Regions from separate parts of the Paenibacillus pseudetheri genome, predicted to be linked through region 1. Evidence: a T-box and tRNA genes for the amino acid it is inferred to sense, from the RefSeq annotation. Region 1 holds a T-box; the other holds one or more tRNA genes.

Evidence for each region. The T-box of region 1 lies ahead of leuS (leucine--tRNA ligase). A T-box ahead of a tRNA ligase gene usually reads a tRNA of that ligase, here a tRNA-Leu.
Region 2: it encodes a tRNA-Leu, which carries the amino acid that the T-box ahead of leuS (leucine--tRNA ligase) is inferred to sense. The anticodon was not compared.

What each region holds. Positions count from the first base shown of each region.
Region 1 covers NZ_CAKMAB010000008.1:154,312-170,959, forward strand. Annotated here, with positions in the region: gene L1028_RS09965 (LacI family DNA-binding transcriptional regulator) at 1-633, opposite strand, end outside; gene L1028_RS09970 (hypothetical protein) at 707-1,825, opposite strand; gene L1028_RS09975 (hypothetical protein) at 1,822-1,932, opposite strand; gene L1028_RS09980 (RNA polymerase sigma factor) at 1,945-2,361, opposite strand; gene L1028_RS09985 (ComEC/Rec2 family competence protein) at 2,775-5,453, opposite strand; gene L1028_RS09990 (deoxycytidylate deaminase) at 5,573-6,091, opposite strand; gene L1028_RS09995 (ComEA family DNA-binding protein) at 6,207-6,827, opposite strand; gene comER (late competence protein ComER) at 7,014-7,859, shown strand; gene leuS (leucine--tRNA ligase) at 7,926-10,376, opposite strand; T-box leader at 10,551-10,813, opposite strand; gene L1028_RS10010 (AI-2E family transporter) at 10,893-11,960, opposite strand; gene L1028_RS10015 (hypothetical protein) at 12,207-12,416, opposite strand; gene L1028_RS10020 (PRC-barrel domain-containing protein) at 12,431-12,952, opposite strand; gene L1028_RS10025 (cysteine desulfurase family protein) at 13,052-14,197, opposite strand; partial or broken gene L1028_RS10030 (2-thiouracil desulfurase family protein) at 14,428-14,872, opposite strand; gene L1028_RS10035 (SOS response-associated peptidase) at 14,998-15,672, shown strand; gene L1028_RS10040 (glycosyltransferase family 4 protein) at 15,796-16,648, opposite strand, start outside.
Region 2 covers NZ_CAKMAB010000003.1:219,008-235,655, reverse strand. Annotated here, with positions in the region: gene L1028_RS03995 (P-loop NTPase family protein) at 1-281, opposite strand, end outside; gene L1028_RS03990 (DUF6526 family protein) at 469-807, opposite strand; gene L1028_RS03985 (copper amine oxidase N-terminal domain-containing protein) at 867-1,739, opposite strand; gene L1028_RS03980 (thiol-disulfide oxidoreductase DCC family protein) at 1,850-2,269, opposite strand; gene L1028_RS03975 (hypothetical protein) at 2,363-2,641, opposite strand; gene L1028_RS03970 (glutathione peroxidase) at 2,981-3,460, shown strand; tRNA gene L1028_RS03965 (tRNA-Leu) at 3,636-3,718, opposite strand; gene L1028_RS03960 (helix-turn-helix domain-containing protein) at 3,802-4,167, opposite strand; gene L1028_RS03955 (nitrogen regulation protein NR(II)) at 4,398-5,021, shown strand; tRNA gene L1028_RS03950 (tRNA-Leu) at 5,096-5,178, opposite strand; tRNA gene L1028_RS03945 (tRNA-Glu) at 5,185-5,256, opposite strand; gene L1028_RS03940 (hypothetical protein) at 5,340-5,642, opposite strand; gene L1028_RS03935 (DinB family protein) at 5,992-6,450, opposite strand; gene L1028_RS03930 (hypothetical protein) at 6,501-7,079, opposite strand; gene L1028_RS03925 (class I SAM-dependent methyltransferase) at 7,214-7,819, opposite strand; gene L1028_RS03920 (GNAT family N-acetyltransferase) at 7,941-8,243, opposite strand; gene L1028_RS03915 (oxidoreductase) at 8,395-8,841, opposite strand; tRNA gene L1028_RS03910 (tRNA-Ser) at 9,125-9,213, opposite strand; tRNA gene L1028_RS03905 (tRNA-Asn) at 9,221-9,296, opposite strand; gene L1028_RS03900 (hypothetical protein) at 9,870-10,064, opposite strand; gene L1028_RS03895 (hypothetical protein) at 10,112-10,348, opposite strand; gene L1028_RS31605 (carbohydrate-binding protein) at 10,444-10,611, opposite strand; gene L1028_RS03885 (hypothetical protein) at 10,773-10,982, opposite strand; gene L1028_RS03880 (pentapeptide repeat-containing protein) at 11,126-11,764, shown strand; gene L1028_RS03875 (SprT family protein) at 11,778-12,248, opposite strand; gene L1028_RS03870 (hypothetical protein) at 12,369-12,731, shown strand; gene cmpA (cortex morphogenetic protein CmpA) at 12,797-12,934, shown strand; gene L1028_RS03860 (hypothetical protein) at 13,011-13,181, opposite strand; gene L1028_RS03855 (DUF5107 domain-containing protein) at 13,303-16,648, opposite strand, start outside.

The DNA.
Region 1 (16,648 bases):
CGCTTCTTCCATCGCTTTTTTATAACCACTGATCCGCTCTTTACGAGGGGTAATAGCATGTTCCCCTAACGGCAGGGAGACCAGAGCAATTCGCTCATGGCCTTGCTGTGTCAGCTGTCCCACACCTATCTTGGCCGCCATTTCATTGTCGAGCAACAAGCTCTGCGTGGTGATTCCATCTACCAGACGATCCATAAACACTAACGGAAAATCCGCCTCTATTAGTCGGCTGTATGCAGATGGATTGTTCCCCGTCGGAAAAATAATCAAACCGTCCACCTGGCGCGCAACTAAGGTTTCGACGTACTTGCTTTCTTTTTCCGCATTCTCATCGGCATTGCATATGATTACTTGGATTCCGTGTTGCTGCAGCTCGTTCTCGATCGCCCGAATACACTGGATAGACAGCGAATAATCGATATTAGCGACAATGATTCCGACCATATGCGTCCGATTCTGCTTCAGACTGCGTGCAAGTCCATTCGGTTGATAATTAAGCTCCTCAATCACAGCCTCGATCCGATTCTTTGTCGCTTCACTCATATATTTAAAACGTTTGTTCAAAAATTGGGAGACCGTACTCTTCGACACTCCCGCTTTTTGAGCCACATCATCAATCGTTAACTTCTTCATCTCTTCGGCTCCACTCTTCTCAAAAGAAAATTACTTTATCAAAAAGTATAGCTTTTATTGGGTGAATTATCTACTAAGGAGTATTGTTCATAAAATCCATATAAAGCTTATTTTGTTGCTCTTCCGATAAAAAAGCCCGATTCTCATCCAGCCACCCCAATCCAGCTTTCATAAGAATATCCGCTTTACGTTGTTCTTCGCCCACTTTATAATTCATGATTAATGTTCTTTCTTTAATCTCTTTAAACCCGATTGCTGCAGCAGGCGTTTGAATGCTCATGGTCTCCAGATCATAAAGCACTGTTTTCTCTTGGAATTTTAAATCCCCTATATATTCTAAGTAACTAAGAACGAGTTGGTCATGCTCCTTATCAACAGCGATTATCGACTTATAATTTAATAGTGTATCATCAAAAGAAGTAAGCTCCTTCGGCACCATAGTTTCTCCTGCCATTGCTTTTTTAACATTCAATGTCGACATTTTAGCATACTCATATTTATCTGCACCAAGAGTCCGCTTGTAGGTATATAACAGGATATAATCTCCCGCTCCATAAACCCCACTCAAATATTGATAAGTACTTGCCCCTCCCGCATAAAGAGGAAAAGTATATATCCTAGTAGCCGAAGAAGCCGATAGCTCCGTCTGGTCCTTCGAGCTCAGGTAAAGGGTGAACGGTTCTGTAGGATGTGTGTACTTTGGCTTCTTGTAGTCAACCATCGTGGGTGGCGGCGACCAGAGGATTCCCGCTGTTGTCTCAACGGCATACGCTTTGCTCTTATCTCTATTCATTGGCAAAGGCATGTAATATTTCTTACCGCTAATCTCAAACTCTGCTGGACTTGTCGGAGTCTCTAACGCTCTGTCATTAGTAGCAGGAGTAGAAGAAGGTAGTATCCCTGCAGCTTGTGACTGCACCGATGAAGATTGAATTGGACCTTGGCTCTTCCATATTCCCATAGGCAAGTTAAGTACACCCATCAGCAAAATCATAGCCACACTGGTCAGTAGCACACTTTTGTTTATTCGATAACGTGTGTGATTTTTATTTTTAAGCGTAGCAGCCTGTTCGATCTGAAGCATCAGCTCAGGTGTAAAGCCATCTTCAATAAAAGGCCTTTTGCCTGCTTGCGCATACCAATCATTCTGTCCGATCATCACCGGGTTACTGTCATCAGCTTTGCCTCTCATTCTCTTTCCTGCTTCTGGATGGCTTGCTTAACCTTCCCCCTCGCTCGCGCGAGCCGAGATTTCACAGTCCCTTGTGGTACATTCAGTAAATCGGACATTTCGCCGATCGATAGCCCATGCTAAATATCCAGTACAAGCACCTCTCTGTTCTTATCTGGTAGGGTCATAATAATTTCCCAGATTCGGTTCGCATACTGATTGCCGAGCGCTTCTTTTTCTGCAGACGGAGCATTTACAGTAACAGGTTGATCTCCAAATGGTATGAATCTGCGCCAAAAGCTATTTTTGCTCCAGCTAAAGGCTGTATTTCTAGTAATCGTGAGCAGCCAAGTTTTTATCGACGATTGTCCCCGGTACTTCCCCACATTTTTATATGCCTTCAAAAACACTTCTTGGCTGATATCATTCGCTTGCTCACGGCTTCTAGTTAAGAAAAAAGCATAATTCCACACATCCGATCCATACGCCTCCATCATTTCCCGCAAGGTCATTTCGGACGCATACGCTTCTGCATATGGCATATCTTCGCTTAGCATGTTTCGTCTCACCCCTTGCCTAATAAGACTTTTCAAACTCGAAAAAGTTCCCTTTAAAATAAATAATTAGGTTGTTATTTACTTAACAGCATAATCAGTAAATTTGTCTATAAAAAAACACCACCGATGTACGTTGAAACTTCATCGGTGGTGCTCACATATATGATAGGGGTGATCTGAATCTTAGTTGTAGCTCTCGTTGTAAATTTGTCGCCCGTAATCGGACTCGGATATATCTGTAAAAAGCGTTCTAATGCATTTCGTGCAATAGAACTTGATTTTCCAACTCCATAAAGAGATTCTGTTGCACTTCATGCAATAGATACTATTAAAATTCATAGAAATAGCGTTTTCCCTCATTTTGAGTGTACAAAGTACAGCAGAATGAAGATCCAGCTATCTTGGAGTGCGTTCTATTGCACAAAATGCAATGCCTCCACCAACTTATATCGCACTTCAATCCCCTCCGCCCGCACCCGCATCTGTATTTCCCCCTGCTGATCCGTCCGGAATATAGATGCTTGGTTATCTCGTAATCGCTCCAATACCTCAGCTTTCGGATGACCATACAGATTATTAACACCCGCAGAAATCACCGCTGCTGCAGGCTGCCAGAATTTTAACCAAGCTTCGCCAGAAGATGTCTTGCTCCCATGGTGAGCCACCTTCAGCACATCAATGACAGGTCCAGCGCTGATCCCCTTTTGCTTAGCCTGCTCTACAATCTCCTCCTCGGCTTCCAGATCCATATCTCCGGTGAATAGAAAGTTTCTACCATTCATCTCTAAGCGAAAAGCTACCGAATCGTGGTTCTGCTCTTTCAGTAGAGGAATGCCATTCTGATAAGGAGTGCCCAACGCTTCTCCCCCCCTTCCCTCCGGCCATAAAAAGGACAGCTCCGTCTTGTCATCCGGGGAAAGGGTCATTCCTTGATGCACAGCATACAGCTGAACATCCCTCTCAAGTGCAGTCCTCATCATCCCCATATAAAACTCGCGATCAACTAACGTTCCATTAAAAAGCAACGCCGAAACCGGAATCTCTTCCAACACAGCTTGGAGTCCTCCGGCATGATCCTGATCTCCATGTGTCAAAATAATGACATCTAAACGGTGGATACCACGTTTTTTCAGCAGAGGCACCAGCACTTTAGCGCCAACCTCGAACGGACTTCGGCGAACGCGCCACTCTTCTTTTTGACCAAAGTTTAAGGTGCCACCACCGTCCACTAGAATATGTGCTCCGCTCGGTGTAGTGATGAGAATGCTGTCGCCTTGTCCGATATCCAGATAACTAATTGTACCTCTACCTGCTTGACCATCCGACTGATAACCCCTATACAGCAACATCCCCAGCCCAACTGCCAATAGTAGAACAATCGCTCCGCTCCAGCGTCCAACCATGGAAGCACCAATAGCAAACTGTGCATTTCCCACTCTCCCAAACCCACCGTGACTGTTCACAGATAAACCAACCTCCGCTAAAGGTCTCGTCTCATCCTCCATATATTGGGGTGTAGAACGAGCTTCCTTTCTTAGCTTGGCAACAAACAGCAGACCATACAACAAAACATAGTACACCCCGATCCACAGCAGTGAAGGCGAGCCCCAAATCAAAACTCCACCGGCAAATTTGTTGATCCATTCCACTGCGTAAAAAGTAAAGTTATTCAGCAGCTCCGTAACATGCGCCAGTACGTTTGCTGCATCTTCCCACAGTCGTCCAAGCAGTAGCGCAAGCGTCCCTAGCGGTAATACTACAAAGGTAATAAAAGGGACAAAGACCAAATTGGCGACAAAGGACAGTAGCGAAAACTGATTAAAATAATAAATGGTCAGCGGAAACGAGACCAACTGAGCTACTAGAGTCACAGAGACCGCACCTTTAAGCCAGCGTGGCAGAATGCTCAAAAGAGGATTCATAAGCGGAACGTAGACCATCAAACCTAGGGTCACCAGAAAAGACAGCTGGAAGCTGACACTGAGCAGCATATAGGGATTCCAGATCAACATAACCAGTGCCGATGCCGCCAAAATATTCAGTCCATCCTTCAGCATCCCAACTCGTGCAGCGAGCAAGGCAATCATACTCATCAACCCCGCACGCACAATGGACGGACCCGCACCAGACAAGAGGACGTAGACCGGAACGAGTATGAAAGTGAGCGTTAGTGCGGTCTCTTTTGTCAGGCGTAAGCGCCTGAACAGAAATAAAAGAACGCCTACATACACCGCTACATGCATACCTGAAATAGCAAGAATATGTGTCAAACCGAGCTGAGAGAACTGCTTAAAGGTATCCGGATCGAGATCATCCTGCATTCCAATGATTAAGCCCTTCATATACCCAGAGTGGCGTCCTTGAAAAAGTTGATCCAGCTCTGCCCCAAGGGCCGTCCGCGCGCTGTCATTTAAGCGGAAAATCGTCAACGGACTCCATGAATCTGGCACGGTTATCCTTACATTTTCCGCTCCCTGCCCCTTCAATAGCCAATGAATCTTCTTCGTATGTAAATAGGCACGATAATCGAAGCCTCCAAAATTACGCGCTACTGCCGGCTCTTCCAGCACACCATTAAGTAGCACCTCATCCCCTCTTCGCCACTCCGCAGCGACAGCAATTTCTTGCTCAGCCAGAAGTTTGATCTGAACCGCGATTAACTCCCCATGCAACTTGCTATCCTGTCCATCCAAAGGATCAGATGAATTATCATCTTCTTCTGCAAGCAGATTCATATGTGATAGCTTTATCGTAAAATCAACCCGATCCCCATCCCGATCCACAACGGAAACGATCGTGCCTCTAGCTTCCACGGGACTCCCATGCAGCTCTGCAATCGTACTACCCAGCGCTTCAGGTATTCCGCTAATATTGCGGGCTTCGTTCCACTCCCAATATCCAGCTGCTAAAGAAATGGACAAACACAACACGGCTATGTATTTCCAGCTCATTGTTCCCCACACTATCAGACTTACCAGTAAAAGTATTAATCCAGCCCACGCCAATAGCAGTCCGCTCCCTGAGCATAAGCAAGCCGCTGCACTTCCAGCCACCCAACATACCGTAAAGCTTAGCAAAGGTCTTTCCTTCACGTTTCCATCCCCCCCTTTAACAATACTGAATACAAAAAAAGAACCTCTACATACGCCACAAGAGCGCACGAGAGGTTCTTCCTCAAGCCATCTTATTAAATTGGTGTTGTACAGAATAGCTATTCCGATACTTTGATCATCGTTTCACTTGGCGGCTCATAATTCTCCAATTGGCGAAATATGATACCCTTGGCAGCCATCATCGCTTCAACCTTTTCCATATCCTTACGGTAAGGTCGGTAATACACGATTTCCACGATACCACTGTTCGCCAGCATATTGGCGCAGGTCCAGCAAGGCTCATCTGTCACATAGACGGTACTGCCTTCCCGGTCGATCCGGTCTGTAAATAGCAAAAGATTCTGTTCCGCATGAATCGTGCGAATACAGCGCTGTTTCTTCACCATTGTCTCTACGCCATCCACGATTTCCATTTCATATTGCTCCGAGAGCATACAACCTGCCTCTGAACAATCAGGTACGCCCATTGGCGCCCCGTTGTACGCGGTTCCTAGCAACTTCTTGCCTTGTACCAGCACAGCACCCACATGTCGGCGATTGCAGCGTGAACGAGTTGAGACCATGCAGGCAATGTCCATGAAGTAAGTATCCCAGTCTTTACGATAAGCAGCAGTCATAATCAATCTCCATATCCTTCTAAATAGTTGTTAACTATTGTAGCATATCTCCTCAAGTTTTCACTAGGACAACGGTTGTAGCACATTCAACAGTACCTTCGATACCCTTTTATCTTCAAAATACTACTAAAGGCTTTAACTTTTCCAGCATTTTAGGCCCGATCCCCTTAACCTTCCCCAAATCAGATAGGCTACGAAAAGCCCCTTCACGGTTGCGGTAATCGATTATAGTCTGGGCCTTCTTCTCTCCGATGCCTGGGAGATCCATCAGCTCCTTAGCACCTGCAGTGTTCACATTAATTTTACCTTCCTGTGAAGCAACTGACGTGGTAACTTCAAGCGCCCCCTCAACATTCCCCCCATTAGCTGTCGTCCCCTTTTCATCTACTGGAGTTGGAACAGCATGATCTACTTGTGCAGCGTTCTTAACCTTCTGAGCAGTATCAGACTTATCACTAGCTTCAGTCTTTCCAGCATAATCAGTTTTCCCAGTAGCTTCGGCTCCCACTGTAACTTTCCCAGCACCTTGTTTATCTACCTTCGTCTCCTGGCCTCCCACTTTGCCCTCTGTTGCCGATGCTTCATCTGGTTCAGCGACTCCAATCGCCTGTTCCATGCTTGCATTCAAGGCCTCCCATCCGGCAATGCCGGAATCCCCCTTACTCCCAGCAGCCCATAACAGTCCACTACCCAGTAAAGCTACAGCCACTCCGAGCACTACATTCCCTTTATTCAAAATGCGCTCCTCCTCTCGAAAATTCGTCCTATACTTTTTTGTGAATCTTCATACATTCCTTTAATTGGAATTCCCTTTAATAATTCATACAAAACCTGTCATTTGTCCAAGACTATCCTGCATACATATAACGAAGAGCATTCATGTCAGTTAGTAAAAAGCAACGCTAGAAAGGAGGAACCACAGGTGAAAGTAGGATTTATCGGAACAGGCAGCATGGGCAGCCTGCTGATCGAAGCCTTTCTTTCTTCCGGAGCGCTAGAACCGTGTGATGTGCTTGCCAGCAACCGCAGCCTGAACAAGCTGCTGGAGCTTGAGAAGCGTCACCCCGGCATTTCCATTTGCGGAAGCAATAGAGAGACAGCGTTAGGAAGTGATATCGTTTTTTTATGCGTAAAGCCACTTGAATTTAAAACATTAACAGATGAGATCGGCTCATGTCTCCGGAGTGAGCAAATCGTCGTATCCATTACAAGTCCAGTTCAATTGCATCATCTGGAATCCGCTTTGCCGTCCAAAATTGCCAAGATCATCCCAAGCATTACGCACTGCGTCAAGAGCGGGACTTCACTGTGCATATTTGGCAGCAGGCTTAATAAAGAAGACAGGCTTGTACTGCTAAAGCTATTGTCTTTCATAGGTGTTCCCTTGGAAATCCAAGAAGCACATACCCGAATCGCTTCTGATTTCTCCAGCTGTGGACCTGCGTTCTTAAGCTATTTCATTGAGCGCTGGATTGAAGCAGCCGTTGAGGCCACCGGAATTGAGGAGACATTAATCAGCCGACTTGCTGGTGAAATGCTGCTTGGAACAGGCAAATTGCTGACAGAAGGGGAGTTTACCCCGCAAGAGCTTCAAGACCGGGTTGCTGTTCGCGGTGGCATTACCGCAGAAGCGCTAAACCACTTGCGTACCAGTCTAGATGGTGTATTTGAACGCCTCATCACGACAACACATGATAAATATGATGAGGATGTTATTAAGCTTGATGAGCTATTCGGACATGACACTATTAATCAGGGTCCTAATTGAACGTTAGAACAACAAAGCCCGCAGCACGGATTTCTCCGATGCTGCGGGCAGAATTGCGTTCTTCGCTTAACCCACTACAATATTTACAAGCTTGCCAGGAACCGCAATAATCTTGCGTACGGTTTTACCTTCTACAGCTGCACTCACATTAGGGAGTGACAGCGCGTGAGCTTGCATTTCTTCCTGGCCCATATCCAGCGGAATCAATGCGCGTTGTACGATTTTACCATTCACCTGAATAACGATTTCAACCTCAGCATCGACTGTCCATGCTTCATCATAAGTTGGCCAAGCCACGTAGCTGATGCTTCCTTCATGACTGAGCAGTTGCCACAGCTCTTCAGCAATATGCGGCGCCAGTGGCGACAACATTTGTACAAAGTGTTCCGCAGCTTCACGGGACAACGTTTCTTGCTTGTAAGCATCGTTAATGAAAATCATCAACTGGCTAATCGCCGTATTGAAACGCAGATGTTCGAAATCCTCAGTGACTTTCTTAATCGTTTTGTGCCAAGTACGTTTGAACTCTTCCGTACCGCCATCTGCTGTGATTTTGGAATTGAGCTTACCTTCCTCATTCACGAACAGGCGCCATACACGGGACAAGAAACGGTGAACCCCTTCAACACCCTTTTCATTCCAAGGCTTGGTTGCTTCCAGAGGGCCCATAAACATTTCATACACGCGAAGTGTATCTGCACCGAAAGCTTCAACAATCTCATCAGGGTTGATGACATTTCCGCGTGATTTACTCATTTTTTCATTATTATTTCCAAGAATCATGCCTTGGTTAACCAGCTTATGGAAAGGCTCTTTCGTTTCCACTACGCCGATATCATAAAGCACTTTGTGCCAGAAACGTGCATAGAGCAAGTGAAGTACGGCATGCTCCGCTCCACCAATGTACAGATCCACTGGAAGCCATGCTTTTTGCTTCTCCGGGGAGCACAGCTCTTGATCGTTTTTCGGATCAATATAACGCAGGTAGTACCAGCAGCTGCCCGCCCATTGCGGCATGGTATTCGTCTCGCGGCGAGCTTTCATACCTGTCTCTGGATCGATTGTTTCCACCCACTCTGTTACATTCGCAAGTGGAGACTCCCCAGTACCCGATGGTTTGATCGCATCTACATCAGGCAGTACCAGTGGCAGCTGATCAACCGGAACAGTCTTCATTGTACCGTCTTCCAGATGCAGAATTGGAATCGGCTCTCCCCAGTAGCGTTGACGGCTGAACAGCCAATCACGCAGACGATAGGTTACTTTACCTTTACCTACGCCCTTCTCTTCCAGCCAAGCAATCATCTTCGCAATCGCTTCTTCATTCTTAAGTCCGTTCAAGAAATCAGAATTGACATGCGGTCCGTCTCCGGAATATGCCTCTTCTTCAACGTTGCCGCCTTGCACGACTTCCACGATATTCAGGCCGAATTGTTTAGCAAATTCCCAGTCGCGTGTATCGTGACCTGGAACCGCCATGATCGCACCCGTTCCATATCCGGCTAGTACATAATCTGCAATCCATATTGGTGCCTTAGCGCCATTCACAGGATTGATTGCATACGCACCCGTGAATACACCGCTCTTCTCTTTAGCCAAATCTGTACGTTCAAGATCACTCTTATGAGAAGCTTTCACACGATATTCTGCAATCGCTGCACGTTGTGCTTCTGTTGTAATGGCATCAACCAGTTCATGCTCTGGTGCTAATACACAGTAGCTCGCTCCGAACAATGTATCTGGACGTGTTGTAAACACGGTCAGGCTAGCATCGTGACCTTCAATTTCAAAATTCACTTCTGCACCTGTGGATTTGCCGATCCAGTTGCGCTGCATATCCTTGATGCTTTCAGACCAATCGAGCTCTTCCAGATCTTCCAGCAGACGTTCAGCATATTCAGTAATTCTCAGAATCCACTGACGCATCGGTTTGCGGACAACCGGATGTCCTCCACGCTCACTTTTACCATCAATGACTTCTTCGTTGGCAAGTACTGTACCGAGTGCCTCGCACCAGTTAACAGGTACTTCTGCTACATAAGCCAAGCCTTTGTTGTACAACTGGATGAAAATCCACTGCGTCCATTTGTAATAATCTGGATCTGTAGTACTGATCTCGCGATCCCAGTCGTAGGAGAAACCCAGCGATTTGATCTGACGACGAAAATTATCGATGTTCTTATCTGTAAAATCACGTGGATGCTGACCCGTATCCATTGCATACTGTTCTGCAGGAAGTCCAAAAGCATCCCAGCCCATTGGGTGCAGCACGTTAAAACCGCGCATCCGTTTGTAACGGGATACGATATCCGTTGCTGTGTAGCCTTCTGGATGACCTACGTGCAGTCCTGCCCCTGAAGGGTACGGGAACATATCCAGTGCATAGAAATTCGGTTTGGTTGGGTCTTCACCTGTCTTAAAACTTTTGTTCTCATCCCAGAACTTTTGCCACTTGGGCTCAATAGCCTGCGCCCGGTAACCGCCGGCAGGAATACTGTTTGTTTGATTGTCGCTCATTGTCTGCTCCTCCTTGGAGTGTAACTACTTAGATTTCTTAACCAAGCATAAACTGCCATCGACATTCTTATAAGGACGGTAAGCGTTATGCGAGAAATATAAGACATGAAGTATTTCGTGAAACCTATACCCTCTTATATTTACAAAAAAACCTCCCATCCCTAGCGTATTATCGCTAGGGACGAGAGGTTATAATTCCCGTGGTACCACCCTAGTTAGCGGCTGAATATACTTTATTCTGCCACTCACTTTGCACCCTTTAGCGGGGGTGAGGCGACGGCGGTTCACCTAGGACATCCATTATGTCTAGTGGATATCCTGAAACTTGCGCCGTTACTCCGAGGTGAGTTCACTCCGTTCCGTTAACCGGCTCGCACCTTAGTGCCGGCTCTCTGCAATAACGGTATAGAATTACTACTCCTCATCATCGATCAACTATATATACCGACTGTTCATCAGTAATATTCCCCAACATTATATACAAAACTGTTGACAATAGTCAATGTTTTACCCTATTTACACGGGCTTTCGTTTGATTAAATACGTCATAAAGTGTTGAATAACGACTTTTGCAGCCGCGAAGAACGGTACAGCAAGGATAAGTCCGATCATTCCCGCGAATTCACCGCCGACCAGAAGCGCAAAAATAATGAGCAGCGGATGCAAATGCAGCTTCTTTCCCACCACCTGTGGTGAAATAATGTTACTTTCCACGATTTGGCACACTGTGTTAACCACTGCAACCAACAGCACTAAACGAAAAGAAACAGTCGAAGCCATCACAATGGCTGGTGCAGCCCCCAAAAAGGGACCCATATACGGGACAATATTGAACACTGCCACCACACTGGCAAACAGTAAAGCATACGGCATTCCGATGATGGCATAACCGATATAAGCAAGCACACCTATAATAATGCAGACCAGAAACTGTCCACGAATGTAGTTGCCGAGTGCATCATCGATATCTTTTAACAAAGTTACAATAGACTTACGGCGTGCGCGGGGAAGACAAGACACTACCGTCCGCTCAAACACATCAAAATCCTTCAGAATATAGAACACTAGAAACGGCACGATAAAAGCATTGAACAGCAAGTTAATCGTTGTCCCTATATTATCGAGAAAATTAGAAATCCCTTCGGCGAGACGACTCTCCAGTTGAAAAAACCAGTTGTTCATCCCCATCTCGACCCCGGGCGGGATTAGTCTAGAATTCATATGTCGCATCAGCCCTTGGGCTTGCAGCGTCATCTCTGGCAAATGTTCATTCAACTCTTCAAGCTGCTCGATAAACATCGGGATAAGGTTAATTGCGATCACTGCAATCACTGTTAGGAATACTGCATATATAAGTAGAACAGCTACACTACGCGGCATCTTCCGTCCGGCCAGCATACTAACGACGGGATTCAGCACATAGGAAATAATCATAGCTGCCAGAAATGGAGCGAGGACTGCCTTCAAAAATACAAATATCCCCTGCAGCATTGGACGAAGCAACCAAACGAAATATAAAATGATCAGGGAGAGCAGCACTCCGATCATCCAGCGGAACCACTTACTTTGGGACCATTGCTCCATGAGTGTACCCTCCTGCGACTGTAGCCTGGACTAGCTTCGTAAATAAGTATATGTATGGCCGCAGCAAAATAACCATCAAGCACACAAAATAACCCCACAAAGTGATGCTTTTGCTTTGATGCTGATTCAGGTACTTTGCGGGGAGCCCCAAAAAAAGCGCCAATAACCCAACAGCTGATTTCAGCTGAAAGGAGATTGACGCTTTAAGTACATAGATCATTCTTGCTTACAAAGCAAGATTCATAGTTAAGACGACGCATGAATTTGCGGGAAATCCTGAGTCATATCATCCCCGGAGAACAGATCGTCCAGCGAGCTGAGTGTGCCGTCTTCTTCAACCTGATACACCGACATTTTCTCGCCGTTTACCGTCAATTCAATGAAACAGCCCCAGCAATAGAACTGGTGGGAACCAATCTTTCCGATATCTTTGGAGTTACAATTTGGACACTTCATATAATACATTCCACCTATCCGTTAACAATATTAATGGCTTTTTGTAGCCGTTCTTCGCTCATTGCAGGAACCATTAAAGCATTCTCACCAATGGACATCTCATCAGAACAAGGCAGCCATTTGCGGCCTTCGATCAAATCAGTCACAAGCCCGTCACTGATTTCCAGCGCTCCTATTGTGTTTCCCAACTTTTGGTCAAAATAAACATCCGATATTCGTCCAAGTATAGTTCCAGTTGTAGTCAGTACTTTCAAATCCTTAAGTTTGTTCTTTCCTAGTAGAAAAGTACAAGGTATATGATCGGCATCTGTCTTATCAATCGACTCTTTACTACGAATCATGACAGCATCCTCGCCGTAGGCCACAATATCTTTCCATGCCACAAATTTCACATGGCCACCAAAAAAAGATTTGCTTTCCAGTTCAATACCCGTAATATTCCAGTTTGAATCGAGTAGGATATCGACAATCTTGCCGATTTCATTCCCCTCTTCAACTTCAAATACAGCCAAACCGATCAGATCTTGAAGTCTCATGGCTGCCTCGGTCCCCTCACTTTGAGTGTACTTACGAGTTCTCAGAAAGCCAAAAGCCCGAATCGCCTCGATACAGATCGAATCCTAGAGTAACTAGTCTCATTTACGTAGGCGTTTCAAAATGGTTTCAACTTTTCGAGCAACGTACTCGATTTCTTCAGTAGTATTACCCAAACCGATACTAAATCGAATCGCAGACTCTAAAATATTTTGAGGAAGTCCCATTGCTTTCAGAACATGAGATATTTCCAGGGATCCTGAGGTGCAAGCCGAACCACTTGCTGCCGCAATCCCCTCCATATCCAGGTTCATCAGCATAACATCTGTCCCAGCCCCTGGGAAGCTCAAATTCAGAATACTAGGCAAAAAATGCTCGGTATTCCCGTTAAGCGAGTAACGCTCCCGTCCAATCAGAGTATCCAGCTCCTCGAGTAGTCTACTGCGCAGGAGCTTCATATTCTGTTGACGTTCTGACAGACCCTTAACCGCTATTTCAACGGCTTTGGCAAACCCAGCTGCTCCGGCTAGATTCTCTGTTCCGGCACGTCTGCCGCGCTCCTGAAGGCCGCCATGAAGTCTTGGATGCAGCGGTGCTCCGCTTCGAACGTATAAACCACCGATCCCTTGAGGCCCATTGATCTTATGAGCAGTAAAGCTCATGTAATCTACTGGAAGCTCCCGTAATGTAATCGGAAGGGCACCAAGAGCTTGTACAGCATCTACATGGAACAGAATTCCCCGTTCTTTAGCAAGCTGACCAATCTCCTGGATGGGCTGAACAGTGCCTACTTCATTATTGGCATACATTATGCTGATCAGCACCGTGTCTTCCTGCAATGCAGCCTCTACGTCTGTGACAGATACCCTGCCCGTCGAATCCACAGGAAGATAGGTAACTTTGAAGCCTTCCTTCTCTAGCTCTTCGCAGGTATGTAACACTGCATGATGCTCGATCTGGGTGGTGATAATATGTTTTCCTTTATGGGAAACTGCAGCCGTAGCTCCATAGAGCGCTAAATTGTCGCTCTCAGTGCCGCCTCCAGTGAACACCCACTCATCAGGTGAACAGCCCAAAAAGGCGGCGATATTATCGCGCGCCCCGTTCAATATTCTTTTAGCTGAACGCCCGAACTGATGTACACTCGATGCATTTCCGTATTGTTCTGTCATTATATTCAGCATGACCTTAGCCACCTCGGGATGAACCGGGGTTGATGCGGCGTGGTCCAAATAGATGGATTTCATATTCATTTCTCCGCTTCTAGAGTATAGGAAACTAGTTCTTCTAAAAATATAAGAAGGTATAAGTTTCACGTTATACATTATTCTTATATTTCTCGCTTAAACGCTAACCGTCCTTATAAGGACGCCGAAGACTTTTATACTTGCAACTATTAAATTATACCGCGCGAGAAGTGAGTTTTCCACAAGCGAAAGAACACAATATTGTAATCATTTCCCTATGAAAGCTAGGATTATAATAGCCAGTTCTCTTCAGAGGTTACCTCAATGCCATTTTTTCTAAGTAAAGCTGTAGTAACGCCATTTCCGGCTATTTTCTTCCCTTTGAATTCCCCATTATAAATCATACTGCTGCCGCAAGAAGGACTATTTTCTTTAAGCACTACCATCGTAGCTGATACCTCTTGGGCTTTTGCAAGCGTGATATAAGCACCCTCTAAATACATATCTGTAACGTCTGTACCTGATCGATCCACTACTTTAGCCGTCCCTGCCAGCACATCCTCGCCATTCCCACCAATGATTTCAGCGGGTTCTCTAGGCGTTGCGAATCCTCCCAGCAATTCCGGACACACAGCAATAGCTTGATTCTCATTCAAAAGCTTCTGAATTTTCTCATCCAAACAATCCGTACCATTATATCTTCATGCCAGCTAGACAAGAGCTTACCAAAATCACCAATGAGCACCTCTTTCTTCATTCATTCCGCTTCGTTTATAATAAGAAATATTCCGAGCATAACATGATGAAATTAAGCTGTAAACGGAATGAACTTCTAATCTACTGACTGGGGAGTGTAAATAATGTGCGGACGCTATACAATAACCGTCACTATGGAAGAGCTGATGGTCAGATATTTTGCGAATGATTCAACCATTATCCACTATGCCCCTAAATATAACGCCGCGCCCATGCAGCAAATTCCGTCAGTCATTAATACAGGTTCCAGCAATAAGCTCGGGGAACTGCGTTGGGGTCTGGTTCCTTCATGGGCAAAGGATGACAAAATCGGCAGTAAAATGATCAATGCCCGGGCAGAATCGCTACTGGAGAAACCTTCTTTCAAGCGCTTAGTAAGCTCACGCCGCTGCATCATCCCATCTGACGGCTTCTACGAATGGAAGGTGCAGGGCAGCAGCAAACAGCCCATGCGGATCGTGATACGCGATGGAGGTATTTTCTCTATGGCCGGACTATATGATATTTGGATGGACCCTGAGGGTAATAAACTAAGTACCTGCACGATTATAACGACTACTCCGAACGAGCTTATGGCTGAAATCCATAATCGCATGCCGGTTATTTTGAAGCCTGAGGATGAGGCAGAGTGGCTGGATCGGGGCAATCAGGACACTACCTCTCTAATAAAGCTCCTGAAACCGTATGATCAACAACAAATGAGAGCCTATCCAGTTTCCACGGCTGTCGGAAATGTTAGGAATGATGCGAAGGAATTGATTGATGAGGCACAAGCATAAACGCCTTCGGCGTCCTTATGAGGACGGTAAGTGTTTATCGAGAAATAGAAGGATAATTTATAACGTAAGATATAAATTCTTATATTAAAAAAAACATCTTAACCCTACGGCTTAACCGCAGAGTTAAGACCATCGACGCTCGATCTTAGATCGGCGGCTCATCAATTGATGAGACATCTGGAGAAATCTATCCGCATACAGCCCGGAGGAAAGATTGTTTCGGATATGCCATTCGCCATTCATCCTAATTCTGTCCCGCAGTGCTGGATCATGCATTAAAGATAAAGCAGCATTCACAGCTTCATCCAGCTGCCCTCTTGTGTATATTTTTCCAGTATGATTATTAATGACAAGTCTCCGAATGCCATCCGAATCCGTAGTAAGAACAGGACAACGACACAACATCGCCTCGGCTACGGCGTACCCAAATCCCTCGAGAATAGAGGTGGAACAGAGCAGTCCTCCCGAGTCACCAATAATGCTCATATAATCTGCCATTTGCCCGTGAGGAACATTGGAATGCGAAATCAAACGTGAAGAAATCCCTGTCTCGGCTACAAAATGTTCGAAGCTCTCTTTTTGCTCCGGCTCAAACAACGTATCGTCCTGAAAAATCCATAAATAAAGCTCGGGGTGGATCGCCAGAAGCCTTTGTCCGATTTGTAGAAATTCTCTCCAGTTCTTATTCGTTTGAATTCGTCCCACCCAGCCCAGGATGGGAAAGCTTTTCGTAGGGTAATTGGTATATCCAAACTGATCGCAATCGATTGGATTGTCAAAGCAATATTGAGAAATGGATGGAAATCCACCTTTGAAAAGGGTCTGCAAATGGGTCGTTTCTGGATAGAGCAGTGCATCGGTTAGCTTGTGAATCCGCTCAGTAAAATTATTAATAACTTGCTCCGCTTCATCTAATGTCCCCAATCCCTGCACCTCAAAAACAAGCGGGCCCTTGTAACCAAACCCTCTGAACCTT
Region 2 (16,648 bases), on a different contig from region 1:
CCTCCCAGACTCTTAGTCCTCTTACTGAGATAACCTCCATCCTCACTCAAAACTGCCCATGGAACGGTGCTTTTCCCCTCTACTAGCCAAGCCTCAATAAAAGAAGAGTCCCCCACAACAGCATCCGGGATGTCCTCTCCCCTCATAAATTCGATAAAAGCATCCATTCGGCTAAAAGCCGTAATACGCAGCATTTCTCCGTACTCACTGTGATGAAGATAGTGCAATAATGGTTCGATATATTGACTTTCACGCACTGCGAGCACAATCCTTGCCGCCATGAAACCACGCTCCTTTCGATAAGAAGAAATCCATTATTGCCTCAAAAAAAGACAGCAAAAAAAGCACCGACAATAACCGTGGATACGGTAATTGAACGGTGCTTCCGTTACTATTCCTTTAATTTACAGCTATAGTAGCATATATATAAGAAGGCAGCAATAAGTTTTTTCACACACTAGCTGGATACTATACTCTCATCTTATCTTCGCGCCAGTTCTTAATGGCAGACCGAATATCGGCAGGGTTGAGCTTCTCCTTCACCGCCCGCTGACACAGTGCTGGAAACTCATCATCACCCGCATAGCGTAGCGCTATAATTTGGGCTATTTCAAGCTCTGGATTCAAAGCTTTGCCCGTCAGACGGAAATAGCGAAACTGCTCTTCCACTCTCACCACGCGATCCTGATTTTTTGTCGCATATATACGAATTCTTGTAATCGCAAAAAGTAAGCATAAGGACATACCGAATAACAACAATGGCACCGTTAAAGCACCATCATCACGTATCTCTTGAACAACATAAATCCCTTGGGCTTCCCTTTATTCATAATTCATCTCCATATTTTATATGACTTGTAGAGCGCTTAAAGCTTGGTCTCGCCGGGAATAGCCACGATAAAGGGCTTGTTGTTCTCCCAGTTCAGCGACTTCCCTGATACTTTAGTCGTTCCATCCGCATTATCGATTCCGCAAATAATCTGACTTCCCCATACACTCGTATAATAATAGGCATAGGATGGGGCTAAAACAGGGGCTTTACCATATTCCTTCGCAATGGGGTGTCCGAATATCGCGGTAAAATCCTTTTTATCAGCCTCTTTCGAATTGTCCAAATCTGCTTCCCATACGACTGTTCTAATGTTGTCTTTAATCTCATAATACGATACAAAATGCCCATAGATTATGAAATATCCATCAGATCTGCCTTCAGGAAAATAATACGACATAGACAACGCTTCATTATCACCTGTTAATCGAGACGGTTCTCTTTCATCAACCGGGAATTGTAAAGCAGCAATGCGGGAAACAACCAAGTCCCTACTATTATAATTCTGTACAAGCTTCGTATTTGCACGTTCCTGAACCCAGACAGTATTCGTAGTAGTATCTACCGTTACTCTTGCTCCAAGAGCTTCCGCAATAAATCTCAGCGGCACCGTAACTCTTCCATCCATGATGCTAGCAGTCGCATCCAGTTGTACAGATTCAGAGTTCTTCCACGCCGTTCGAGAACCTACATCAAGCTTAATCTTCATGGAGTCTCTAACGATCGTTACTTGCTTTGTACGGGCTTCCCACTGAATAGAAGTATTCTTGAAGCTCTCAAAAGCCTTCAGCGGAACCATCGTCTGTCCAGAGACGATTTGCACGCCATAATTCACGCTCGAATTATTCACCATTACCTTGAGCTTAGCATCTGCAGATACCGTTCCCATCGTACCTAAAGAAACTAGCATAACTATTAATAGATAAAGCCCTGCCTTTCGCAACATCCCTTCACCCCTCGCTAAATGTCCTTAAATATACCAAATTATGGTTACATTATAACATCTAACCAAATCCCGGATTACAAAAATCTTTGTTTGATCTCCGGTGTCGGAAGCAGACACTGCTCATCGCGCCCAAACCAACGGTAACGATTCCTTGCAATATAGCGGTAAAGGATATTCCGTATTGGGCGCGGCACTATAATGAAGAAATACGCAACAGGCCAAGGCCATCTCAATCTACGTGCAATCCGCAGTACAGCAGCCGACTCTGTATAATACACACCGTTCTCCAGCAATACAACTGTGTTCAACTGCCCAGGTTGAAGTCCAGCCTCACTCATTAGCTTAGCGGCAATTTCACTTTGTAAAGGGGCGAATAGAAATTTAGCCTTGGGATCACGCGGGATGATGAAACGAATCAAACCTTGGCAAAGATGACACACCCCATCAATCAACACAATGGACTTATTTTGCATAATGTTCAGCTCCTCGTTCATAGCTCCCCCTCCCTATAAAGATAAGTGTATCGCATATTTTGGGTAAACAAAAACGCGGGATAGAATCCCGCGCCAACATGTACCGTTCTTTAATTATTCAGCAATTGCCTTTTCAATCCATTGATCACCGATCATTTGTCCTTCGAAATCAGCAGTGAATGCCTCCATGCATTTACAGATGAAATCTTTGCGGCAAATTGGACATGGAGTTTTAAGCAGGCGGCTGATGTTCGTCATTTTCCATTCCGGAAACCGATTATAAAACGCACGGCACTCCGTTCCATCAGCAAGCTTGATAATGAACTCGTACAATCCTTCCTTATCGTTGCTGCTGGCTTTGGTCACATTCGTAATATTCGGTCTGTAAGACATCTTCATCACCCATTATTTAAATTTTTGGTTGTAAATTGCACACGCAACATATTCTCAGATACTTAGACATATTAAAGAATTTTAAGAGTGATGTCAACCAAAGACGCCTAACACGGAGGCTATTTATTGCTCTTTTCTGATCAACGCCTTTATTCAGTCATTATTTCCATAAAATATATACAGATACATTTAATTTATGATCATTCATTTTGCTGTGATTTGATAAACCGAATGGGCGTTAATGAATCATAGATTTTTCTTATTTGGCTCCCCATCATAAATAGTGTAAAATTAAATTGTGATAAATTAAAATTAGGAATTACAAAGGAGGTGGCATCCATGAGTATTTATGATTTTGAGGTCAACACTCTTCGGGGTGCAGAAGAATCATTGTCCAAGTACAAAGGTAAAGTACTCCTTGTTGTGAATACAGCTAGCAAATGTGGGTTTACGCCTCAGTATAAAGGGCTTCAAGAAGTGTACGAGAAATTTAAGGATCGTGGATTCGAAGTACTTGGTTTCCCAAGCAATCAGTTTGCTGGCCAAGAGCCTGGCGAAAGTGATGAAATTGCAGAATACTGCGAGATTAACTATGGGGTAACTTTCCCAATGTTCGAGAAGATTGATGTAAAAGGCGATGAAGCACACCCATTATTCAAATACTTATCGAAGGAAGCTCCTGGTGTTCTAGGCTCAAAAAGCGTGAAATGGAACTTCACCAAGTTCCTGGTGGATCAAGAAGGCCGTGTCCTTAAGCGTTTTGCTCCTAAAACTACTCCTCAGCAGATCGAATCCTATATCTCCAAGCTTCTGAAATAATCCATTCAATAAGAATTTTAAAAAAGGATACTGGCCACATCACTCAGCCCACCAGGTGATATGCGGTCAGTATCCTTTTTGTCATTATCCATTATACGAAAATACAGCTTTTTGATTGCTCGTTAAGCACTAAAAAAGAAGCCTTGCATCGCAAGGCTTCTTTCGTCATTCTGTATGCGGTAGAGAGGACTCGAACCTCCACGGGTATACACCCACTACCCCCTCAAGATAGCGTGTCTGCCATTCCACCACTACCGCGCGGTGAGATAAAACATAAAACTTTGTTTGAGGTCAACATTCATTATTATAAATGTACTTCCCCAAAATGTAAAGGCGTTGATTTAAGAATTTTCGTCGGCCCATTTCTGCTTACGATATTCAGTGAATGCTAAGTATTCTTTAATGAATTCCTTTTCCTCTGGAAGCAATTCATTCGTTCGATCTTCATTCAACTTCGCTTCTCCGAAATCATAGTCCTCATTGCTCTCTTTCAATATTTCAGATGTATTTCTACCTAAAATAAGCCAGTCCAGACTTACATGAAAAAAAGCGCCGATCTCAATTAATTTATGTGTTCCCGGAGTAGATTTGCCCCGCTTCCAATCTCCCATATTACCTGTGCTTATATTTAGCTGCTCGCAGAATGATTTCTTGGTGAGACCTTTTTGCTTAATTAAGTACTCTATACGTTCGTATATGGTCTGCATCCGTAAACCGCCCTTCACAAAAAAATAAAAAAAGACTTATTTAAGTAATTACCTATTGCAAAATAACGCAAAAAAGTATATAATTGGTGTTACTATGTATTATCCGATTATATCATATGGCTAGAGTGACGATAAGAGGCGACTCAGGTGACAAGTGTCTGATGTAATGCCGTCTGACCCCCTTAATTAGCATGTCATCCCGAAGGATCTCTAGGAGGGAGCGGTGACTTTTGTCAAAATGCTTATCATCTTCCATTATCCATTCACTTGAATATCTGCCACACAATGCAGTGGTCATCAACAGCCAAGGAGTTATCCAGTTCACCAACAGGAAGTGGAAAGCATTTAGTCATGAATATGGCCTCTCCCCTCACAAACAATGGATTGGAGCTTATTATTCGGAGCTTCTGCAAGATGTGATCATCGATTCCGATCAATGGGCCAAGCTTTATGATTCGGTGAAAATTATACTCCGCAGAGAGCAACAGATTTATACCTCTGAGTTCATCATACAAACCGCCTATAAAGGGACGCGAATCTTTCGTTTGGAAATCTATCCGCTGCTCTCTGATTATTACCTAGAAGCTGCTTTTATAATTTCTCTATATGATTTGGGTGTATTTATAGAAGGAACTAAGATGTCGGGGATCACAAGCATCTGTTCGACATGTCAGCCAACACAAGAGTTAATCCCCATCTGCGCTTCCTGCAAATCCATTCGAAATTCTAAGGATGAATGGATCAACATTGAACATTTTTTAAAGCATCAGCTTTCTCTGCAATTCACCCATGATATTTGCCCAGACTGTGTCAGACAGCTCTATCCCCAATATGCAAGAGCCTTTAAGAACTAATCAACTTGTCTAATCTTATAAAAAAAAGTAAGAAAACCTCTGCGAAGCAAAGGATTTCTTACTTTTTATTTGTATGCGGTAGAGAGGACTCGAACCTCCACGGGTATACACCCACTACCCCCTCAAGATAGCGTGTCTGCCATTCCACCACTACCGCATAATATGACCCGTATGGGATTCGAACCCATGTTACCTCCGTGAAAGGGAGGTGTCTTAACCCCTTGACCAACGGGCCTTAGCAAGGTTGTCTTAACGTGACAACAAAAATTATGATACCAGAAATATAAGGACATGGCAAGCACTTTTTTTCATACCACTTCAGCCTAAAGCATTCATCAATTCTTCAATCATCTTTATATCCCAATCACGTCTAATCCTTGCCTTGGTCTCCTCATATTGTTCCCTGGAGCCGCTGTGTATCTCATGAACATAAAGTAGCTTCCTTCTAGGACCATGATCCTCGAAACGAATAAGTTCAATAAAAAGATTCACGCCGCAAGACTTTATAGTTTTAATTAGCTTTCTCCTAGCAAAAGGATAATGCTTAGCATTCAGTACACGATGCATATGTAGCATCATACCAACGACGATCAACGCAGCAAGACCGTTATAATAAGACATATCTCCTTGATGTGTAAACGAAAGTATAGCTGTCTGTGTAAGAACGAAAGATATTAAGGAGGCCGCTAGATTGGATAACTTGATTGCCGAAATGGCTGGCGCTTAGTGCTGTTCCTTTTCTCATTGTGACAATTGATCCATGCACTGCCATACTAATTTCCACAAAAGTCATAATCGCGATCGAAAGTGCGACATGCATAGAATAAGTTTGGTTTTCGTTGATCCTTGTTTGATATTCATTCGAATGCTGAATCTTATAGCAAATAATATAACATTTGTGTCTCATTGTTACATACAAAAAAAGCTTATTTCCAACCGATAAACGGAAGGAGAATAAGCTGTAAGCTGTTCACATTTTCCCTTTTAATTCTAATTCTTTAATCTGCATCATATGGTGTCGGTCATGCGATATAAAATCCTTTAAATAGGATTCAAGGGAAAACCTTCCGTCAACATATTTTCCCGAGTATTTTCCCTCTTCAAGGCTACTTATACAATCTAATATTAAGTTACGATACTTCATAGTCAATTCTATTAATTCGTCTTTGGTTTTTGTCCTACCATATGTAACAGCATCATTATTGAATTGATCGTAATCAATAAGTTGAAGTGTTATCGCTTTATCACATGCTATCGGTTCTATCGTCGATTCATAGAAGTATTTATCCCATAACATAATATGACTAACAACATCATGAATTGTCCATTTTCCTTCAGCGATGGGTGTTTTCCAATCTAAATCAATAATTTCTAGAACAAATCCATTCCATTCCTTAAACTGATTTAGCAAGTCTGATCTGTTATTCATTGGCATATCTCCTTTTTTTATCATTATAATCCTCTTGAAAGTATCCCCATTTAATTGCGAGCAATATTCCTTATGATCAGCTCTGGCGAAGACTTCGTAGAGTTCCAATCAAAATGCGAATGGCCTGAATATGAAGTAGCAAGATAACAACAACAATGAACTAACATCTCAAAACCAAGTTGCGAGCAATTTATTATTGCTATATCTTTATCTGATCTTATTCTAAGTTGTTCATTATACTTCCACTCCTCCCATGTATCCCAGATCTTTTCATCATGAGTATTTAGCAAAGGAAGCTTAAACATATCAAATCTTGAAAAGCCTAGCGTAGACTTAATTTTCCTTAAATCTTTCTGTGAAAAAGGGTTACTTGCTCCATTGAATATAAATAAATCGGTATATCTCGAGTCTTCCCGTTCTAAAAAGATTACATCATTTGACGTCATTGAATGTTGCAACAAACTTGCCAATAAGAACATCTCTTCACTGTCTGCTGTGTCCACTAATAAAATATGTCCAAGTTCATCTTTGACAGTAATGTTAATTTCGTTTTGCTTTAAGACAATAGCTCCAACCTCTTTGGAACTCAACTTACTAGTAACTCGCTTTACAAGATATGATTTAGACATTATCAGATCTCCATCGCACTTATTAATTTACGCTAATTCCCCCTAGCATCGCACGTTCCTGACGTTCGAACAGCGTAGATAACCGAAGCTGTAAGACCAAGAACTTATGGTCTGCAGCGTGAATGCATTGTTTGCTATTTTTTATATATGTAATCGATAAATCCTTGTCGTATCCATTCGCCTTCAAACTTTCTTTCAAGCACTCGATCTTCTTTATATATTAATTCCATATCAGAAAACATAGAATCCGCCTCATCATAATCATAATAAGAGTGAATTACTAATTCATCATCTTCAATTTGCTCATACTGATGTTCTCCTAAATCAACTCCGTCACCGACTCGAAAATCCTTAAGGGTTAAAAAATTCACAAATAATAACCCACCAGGTTTTAGCACCCGTTTCAATTCATTTATTGCTTCTTTCACATCTTGTTTTTTCATATGAAAAATAGAATTATACGAATACACAAAACTCATCGACTCATCGTTTATTGCCAACTGTCTCATGTCACCCTGATGTATGTTTAAATTCTGCCCTCTTTCTGCTGCGAACTGATTAGCTCTGTTCATTTGTTCAACATTCATCTCTGTTCCGTATGTACTATATCCATAATTCGCAAACAAACTTAGTGGAGGCGTATCCCCTCCTGCCCCACAATCTAATATACTCTTTTCCATGCCACTTTCATTACATAATGCCAAAAATCTGTATAAGGGTATTTGTTTGAAAAGCTCCATAGTTAGCTACGCCCCTTTGGCTTTGTTTTTTTGTTTATGTGGTTTTCGTGCTTAGCAGGTTCTAGCTCGAGACGACGCAAGAACGTAATTCTAGGTGCCGTAATACCTTCCTCAAACCACCTTACTCATAGCTAAGATCCTTCTTGTAGTAAAAGTGTTTACTTCCAAGCGGGGCATCTTCGATAGTTGCAATTACTTTGTATCCATACTTCTTATAAAATTCGGGCGCTTGAAAACTGAATGTATCTAATTTGATAAAAGTACATTTCTTTGCTCTAGCAACTTTCTCTGCTTCTTCCAATAATCTTTTCCCGTAACCTTGACTACGATAGTTATCGTCCACCCACAAAATACTAATCTCCATCCAATTCCAACATATCGCACTCTTGATACCGGCAACAATATCTCCGTTATCATCCTTCAAGCATAAATTTACCTCCTCATAGATGCCATTTGGTGGTACTTGTTTAGAGTTGAATTCAATAAGTTTTTTCTGACGTGATCTGTTTCTTTATTAGTGCTATAAAGAATCTTAGGATTAATCGACATATGTTCCTCCTGATGGTTTTTCTCTTTCATTGAATCCCCGCAATCCCAAATGTCTCATTTATAACTTTTTCGTACTCGTCCGATTTAAAATAAAAAGGCCCAACATCAATAACTTTATTGCTGGGTTCCCGTTTGAAATCTCTCCATATGATAAGATCCTCTTCTTTCTCAATAAATACGGATATAAAGCCACACTCCTCATCTCCACACCAAGGGCAAACTAATATGGGATATCTGTAGTACAAATATTCGTGCATTTGGTTTAATAAAAAATAGTTAATCATTTTTCTTTGATGCTCTTCACTGCCCCAACCAAGGGACGGAACCATATCATGCCTTTTCAGCATTTGATAAAGAGACCTGCCATCAATGATTATGTCAGCAAATTTGGTATTTTTATTTCCTTCTTGATCCGGATCAAAACTATCATATCTACTTGAAGGTTTAGTTTGTAATTGATTTATAGTTTTCATGTTCCCTCCGTTAAATTTTTTTCAGTAATATGAATGCTGCGTTAGCTGCTACAACTGGATTCATAAGACTTAACGAGTAAACATTCGCCTTACTCACTCTATTTACCTTCCAAAATATAGAATATGTTCACTGATAATTCAGATTAAAAAAGACAAATCACTTCTTAAAGTGATCTGCCCTCTGGTAGTTTCTTAATTCCAGTTGCATTTAGCCACTGCAAAATAATTTTACACAACAAAAAAAGAGCTCCCATAATGGAAGCTCTTCTTATGTAATTCAGAACGGAGAGAGTGGGATTCGAACCCACGCACCGCTTACGCAGTCTAACCCCTTAGCAGAGGGTCCCCTTATAGCCACTTGGGTATCTCTCCATAAAAATGGCTCCCCGAACAGGACTCGAACCTGTGACAACTCGATTAACAGTCGAGTGCTCTACCAACTGAGCTATCAGGGAACATTAGAAGTAAATTAGAAGTGAACATGAATTAATTTATCATGATTTGAAGGTCTAGTCAAGCGGGTAAAATAATTTTTGTGATCGTTTTCAAATTCAAGTATTTTTTCTGCCTGTGGCTAGATTTAGAAAGGGATTACTCCCCCTATAGTTTATACGTAACACCATTCTCCATCTTCCCATACTCCATTCATAGGGTCGCGTTGCGAATATGCTGTATTTTCATCGTAAGCCCTCCTTTCTTTCAGATATCTTCTGCTACAATTAATTATAGTTAGACCTTGAAACAGAATACATTGAGATTGGAAAGAGATTGGCCTGAGCCTGTGTAGTAATATCCGCTCCTTCTTTGTCCAACACCTGAAGAATAGCTGACTTTCCTTGTTCTAGTACAACAGGTCCGTTCTGTCCATCTGCTAGAGGTTCATCCTTTCACCACGAATAATCAAGTTGTCAACGAGCAGGTTGCCTTTCAGATTTTTCGTTACTTCTATACCGCTCGTACCTGCACCGTCTAATACATTATTCGTTAGAACAACTCTCTCAATCGTCGTGAGGGCATTTCCCTCCAGATTACCGTGGGCAGTCAGGCCAGAAAAAGGTGCTATCGAGCGCCGTATTGTTACGGATGAGTACTTTTCCTTTTAGGTTACTCTCACCAGCGTACTGCCATAACGCACCGAGGTTTAACCCGTAGCCCGAATCATAACTGCCTGTGCGAAGCAATGTATTCCGCTCAACAATAGTCGTTCCTTGGAACGGCTGCAAAGTTAATTCCGTCCGCCATCAGATTGCGGATTCGAAGACCTGCCATATTACAGACCATTCGTACGAGCCTTCTCACCAATAGGTTGTGTTAACCACAAGCCTGCTTTGGTATGTTCAATCCATACGTTCTGAATGACCGAGCATTGGCCAAAAGCACCATGGAAGGCGTTAGTGAACGCTTCATCGTCCCGAACATTAATACCACCTTCGATCAATAGATCATAAACACCGATCTTGCCACCGTGGCCGTAGAATTTGGCTCCATTCAGAACGGTATACCACATGTCGGCACGGACCAATTAGTGTTCCGTTAGTCACTGCATCCTCAGCTTCATAGCTGATGTAAGGAACTGTTGCTCCGCGGTAAACTTTGCTCACGCTATTTTTTTACTGTCAGGCTATCAATGCTTACTTTGTTCCAATCGATATTGTCATTGCTTAGAGAAACGGTGTTGATTCCTGCACGCAGCTGCAGCTTCACCTGTACAGTCTTCCAAGAGGAAGACTTGACCACGTTAACTTTATCTGATTCCTTCAGGCCGTTCACCTCAAGCAACAGATCTGTTACATCACTGGAAGTATTCTTGTAACGAACAACAGCATCATATTTACCGGCTTGCTGAGCATTGACTGCAAACCGTATAACACGATCCCTTGGAATGCTTCTCCTCCTGTTTAAATTGCATCAGTAGGGATCGGCAAGAAGCTTCAAAGAATGCTATCTGTTCCCACAGCAGAACCAAGTTGAACAGCTGATGCATCGTGAGTGAGATAGGTTGTTTTATCCTCACTTAGCAGGAGATTGTAGCCTAACTTCTCTTCGAGCGTCCACTGGGAACGTTCTGTTTCCCCAGAAGCTAACAAAACGGCCTGGTCTGCTTCATTTAAAGAAAGATATTGTTTGGTCTGAACATTCATTATGCGTTTACGTCCGTTTACATCTTGGACGATCCATTGGGAGCGAGCCGCCGTGTCGGAGGCTTACTGAAAATTGACAAATCTGCTGAACCCTAAGATAGTTAATTTAATTAGAAACGAGCATTCATTCAATGGAGGTACATATGAAATTCAAAATGGATTCACCAAAAATATCAGATCCAGAGGCTCTACTCCCTGAGCAAATATACTCGCTACAAACCAAAGATGAATTCAGTCGTTGCAGCATAAGCGATACAGTTATTGATAATCAAGAGGCTAATAAAGTGAGCTTTGATCAAGTGGTTTTTAAAAATGTTACAATTATCGAGTCGTCCTTAACTGGGATTGAACTGATGGATGTAATTTTTGAGCGATGCGATCTATCCAATGTGGATTTTACGAATGCAATTATTCATCGAACCGAATTCAGGAACTGCAAGCTCATCGGTACGGACTTCACAAGAGGTAGATTCCAGAATGTTCGCGTGGTAGATTGTATCGGGGATTTCGCAACATTTCGAATGGCTAATCTGAAGCAGGTTGCTTTTGAGAATAGTTCATTGATGAGCTCTGATTACTACCAATCGAATTTCCAGAAAGTCAGCTTCAGCGAATGTAATATTGATCAAGCCACATTGTCAGGATCAAAGCTTAGCGGGATCGATCTTAGTGACTGCGAGTTTAGTGGCTTGATCGTGGATATACAAGATTTGGAGGGATGTATCATTTCGCCTCAGCAAGCTGTTTCCTTTGTTGGATTAATGGGTTTGGTTATAAAATAACATGCTGTTCTATTTACTGGACTTCCAGCGCTAGCAGCTTCAGCTTACCCGAACATTTGCCGCAGCGGTAGCGCTTTGGGTCTACTTTTCGCTTACGCGGATACTCCATAGCACATGCTGTACAGATCAGCTTGTACCGGTAAGGTAGTGACTTTCGAGCTTTCGCACCCGGCAATGTCTGACAGTAGCGACTCCCGCCGACTTGTGCCAGCAGTCTTTTGAAATCAGTGTCACGATGCATATACCCTCGCTTCGCCAAATGCAGATGATAATGGCAGAGCTCGTGTTTTATAATCTTCTCCGTCTCTTCTCTACCGAACATAGCAAGCTGATGGGGATTAATCTCTATATTATGGCTCTTGGTAAAATATCGACCGCCTGTTGAAGATAATCGGCTGTTAAAGCTTGCCTTGTGCCTAAAGGGTACACCAAAGCTGTCCCGTGATACCTGCTCAATCCACAGCTGCAGCTCTTCGTTGCTCATCGTTTCCATAGCGTTCTATCACAAGTCCTTTCCACGGGAATTAAGATCTCTACTTGAATTGTAACTTGTGCATAGGCTAAACTGTCAAGAAGGAAGACAAGTACGGAGGGAGAATGACCAATGCCGAAAATGCGGTATGTAATTTTGCAGCAACATCAAGAATTGCAATTCGTGGAAATGCCCGAGGAATATGCGTACCAGCTGAGTGCGCTCAATTTACGTCTAAACAAAGAAATCGACAAGCTGACTGCCGATAATGTACCAGATCTGCCCTTAGCCATTGCTGAGTGTGATTCACTGGATCTGCTGCGCGAGGACTACTCCTTGGAGTCCGGTCTGGATTATATCAATAGATTGGAACAGGCCTTTGCCTCTGTACAGGAGCAGAAGAACTATCCACTTATCTCCCTGCTGACCGAGATTCGGGCGCTGCAAGCTCAATTAGAGCAGTGGTACGAAGAGGAAGCAGAAAGCATTCTGTAAATCGTCACCTTTAGGCTCATTTCTCCATATGCTAACTTACGTAAGCAGTTAGAGGAGTGATACCCTTGCCACAGTGGCTCTGCCATCAACTGATGAAAGCTTATTACAAAAAAGACCGCCGTCAGATCAAGCTGCTGAACGAGTGCTGGTTCTTTTATCGTAATTCTGCGGAATCACCGGATTTCATCCAAAGAAATTTATAGGATTCGTTGAAATTCAAAAATCCATCCCGCTTCTTATAGGGGATGGATTTTTGTATAGGATTCGTTAGAATCCCAATTAGAACATGGGGAATACATATCTGACCAAGAAGAAGAGTGCTCCAAAAAAAATAATGATATATGCAGCATATTTAATAAAGGAAGATGCGACAACACTGGAATCCGATTTCCGTTGTACCTCTGTATGCTCCACTTCAACGCTTCTATCTTTATAGCCCGGTTCCATCATCAATCTCTCCTTTCGAATATAGGCTGGTAGATAGTCTCCATTAACCCGGGGCTTTCAGAGTTGAAACAAATTCCAAATCGGACCAGTTAGCGTTTAGCATTATGAAGCTGCTTTATTTCTTTTACGATTCCAAGCACATCGCCTTGTGAATTCGAGCTCCCTGATGGTTCGGTTCCAAGTGCAACGCTTCTTGAAATCGTTCTTTCGCTTCTGCCATTTTCCCTAAGCCTAATAAGCCTAAACCCATCATGAACAAGCAATGAATCTGATTACGTCTATTCAGATCGTCCTCGAACACGAGGAAATCAGGCAAGGATACGGCAAAATAGTCAATTTTCACATCATCAAAGAGATGTCTTTCTGCGAAATCGATCAGCTTATTAAAACGCCGGCTCGCTTCCTTCGGATGATTAAGCTGTACCCATGCTAAGCCCTGATAGAAGATCATTTCTGGCGGCTGATCGTTATAGTACATCGCGCTGGCTGGTTCCTCCAAGCCTTGTGACGCAATCGCCCAGTACCGTGCTGCTTCCACCGTCTTGCCTAATCCGTTATAAGCCATACCAAGCTCATAATACACATTATTCTCTTGCGCACCATTGAGCTTATCTTCACCTAAATTTTCTGGATAATGAAGCGCACGTGTTAATAATAAGATAGCCTCTTCATATTGCCCTTCCTGATTCGCCTGCTTGCTCAGTTCAACAAGCGCCAAGACATATTGTCCCGTGGCTCTCCCTTCGCCGCCTTCCCATGGATGGAATTGACGTCGTAATAGAATAGACAAAGCCTCTTCATACTTGCTAAGCAAATTCAGTAGCGTCACATATTCAAGGTATAGATCATCCCGCTTCTCCACAAGCTCCATATGCCGTTGCAGTCTTACCATACGCTCCTGAGCAGAAACACCCATCTTCTTATGCAATTGGTCCAGCTCGTAGAATACTCTCGCATCATTCGTATTGCACTGGAAAGCTTGTTCAAGTGACTGCAAGGAAGCCTTAACATCGTTCCGCTTATTGTAATAAGCAAGTGCAAGGTTACGATGAACAGTGGGAAAACGATCATCAAGTGCGACGGATTGCTCCCAATGACGAATGGCATCGTCGGCACGTTTTTTATCATAGAATAGATTCCCTAGATAATAATGAGCCTTACTATCTAGGAGATTGCATGCAATCGCGCTTTCTAATACCTGCAGCTCAAACAAGCTATTCGGGAAGCAATAATCAGAAGATGCGGATTGAGCAAGCTGACGCTGCATTGACGCATCTTTCTCACGGCCCATTTTCTCGTATATATATGCCAATGTGTAATGCACCATCGGATAAGCGGGTTCATTCGATGCCCTACGAATCTGTTCTAACACCTGTGCAGCTTCCGCGAACAATCCACTGCCTGCATAATCTGAAGCCAGATTTAAATAGTTATGCACATCATTTCGCATGAACTGTGCTAGCATCATCTGAGCCTCAGCTGCTTCCTCTTGACGCCCTAGCAATTTAAGCGTAAGCACTCTCTCATAAGCTGCCCCGAAGTCCGCAATATCTAGTTTCAATGTCTCCTCTGCGAATGTAATCGCCTCAGTGTAACGTCCAAGCTTGCGTAAAAGTGTTGTTTTCACATGTCTTGATTTATAGTTTCTTATGTTACGTGCCAAAGCTCTAGTTGCGAGCTCCAACGCTTCTTCATGCGCCCCACGTTCACAAGCAATTTGACTCAATGCAAAGTATCCACTGTCTTGGAATGCTGCAGACCATACCGCCTTGTAAAAGGCATCAAATGCTTCTTCCTTACGATCCTGCAGGCTGAGAACTACACCAAGCTGATAGTACGCTTCACTATCATATGGATTCGGATTACGCCAAGTCAGCGATTGTATAGCCGTATGGAAATGATTTTCTGCTTGCTTGAACCATCCTCGACGAAGCAGCAACGTTCCATATGCCACATTAAGCCGAATATCGGATGCATCTCTTCTTAAGCCTTCTTCATAATAATGCTCTGGCTCGAACGTGGCATGACGGTATTGCTCCAGGTGAACTCCAGCCAAATACAACTGCTCTGTGCTTTTTATTTCTTCCGGTAGCGGAAGTGGCTTGGCTGCATCTGGAACCTGTTCAATGCTAGGCTTCGCTGGACGATATGATATGAGGCTGTTTCCGTTCACATCAAATACCGTTACGATTAAGTGATGCAGCTGATCCACTTCATCTAACGTAATGATGGACTTATAGGTTAATTCTGGAGAGAGCGTAACCGTATCCTTCACGTACGTTCTATGCTGACCTCTAAGTTTAATAACCGCTCCCTCGAATACCGAAGTTCCATAGGCCATAACAGTTGCAGTCCGTAAAGTCTCATCCACCTCAAGATTAACGGCGGCATCAATAGAAGCATTCTTCACAACACCGATGTTCTTATATGGCATGAAATATTGTGTAAATGACTTCTCTTCATACGGCTGGAGCCAAGTGAAATCGGGTTGATTATCTGTAAATACCCCTGTCATTAATTCAATATAGGGTCCATCCTCATCGGTTAAATTGCGGTCCCACGCTTGACCAAACTCGCCGTTCCCCCAAGTCCACTGCTTTTTACCCGGAGATACATGGTGATTCGCTACGTGAAGCAGACCCGCTTCAACACCATGATCATAGCCGCCTACGAAATTGTAATCGGATTTGTACGCCATGTATGACGTAGGAACAGGAATATTTTTATACCGCGAAATGTCTACGCCTTCGGAATAGTCCATCTTGTAATACGTTCCTGTTGCAATAGGGAATCTGGAGACATCACGCTTACCATGGTCGAATACGGCTGTGACATCCGGTGGAAATACCGATTGAGTCTGATCATTGACCGCAACCGCAGGGTTTGCCCACCATAAGAAAGTTTGCGGCTCCGAAGTTCGGTTGTATAGCTGTGCTGTAACTTCGAGATATGCTTTTCCAGGATGCAGCGTGAAGCCCGTTGTGACCTTCGTTCCATACATCCGGTCAATTTCACTCACCCATACGGTTGCACTGCCATCTTCATTCTCCGTAATCAGATGCTCCACAGGGCCGAACGTGTTCGGACGATGATGCTGCGGCCAGTTAAATTCAATTCCACCTGAAATCCATGGTCCTGTCAGACCAACAAGCGCAGGTTTAATCACGCGATTATAATAAACAAAATCATAGTTGTTCGTCTTGTCCAGAGCACGATAGATACGACCGCCAATTTCAGGCATGATCTCGATGCGTATATATTCATTTTCGAGCATTACCATCTGATATGATTTCATTTCTTTCTCATCCATAATTTTATCAACCACAGGATGTGGATACACACGCCCCGAACTGCCTTGATAGACTCGCTTCTCGAGGAACATTGGATTTTTATCCGGCTCTCCGGTTTCATAGGTAGGGATTTCAACCATTTCCTCCCATATGCGGACGCTGTTCGTTAAGATTGCAGAA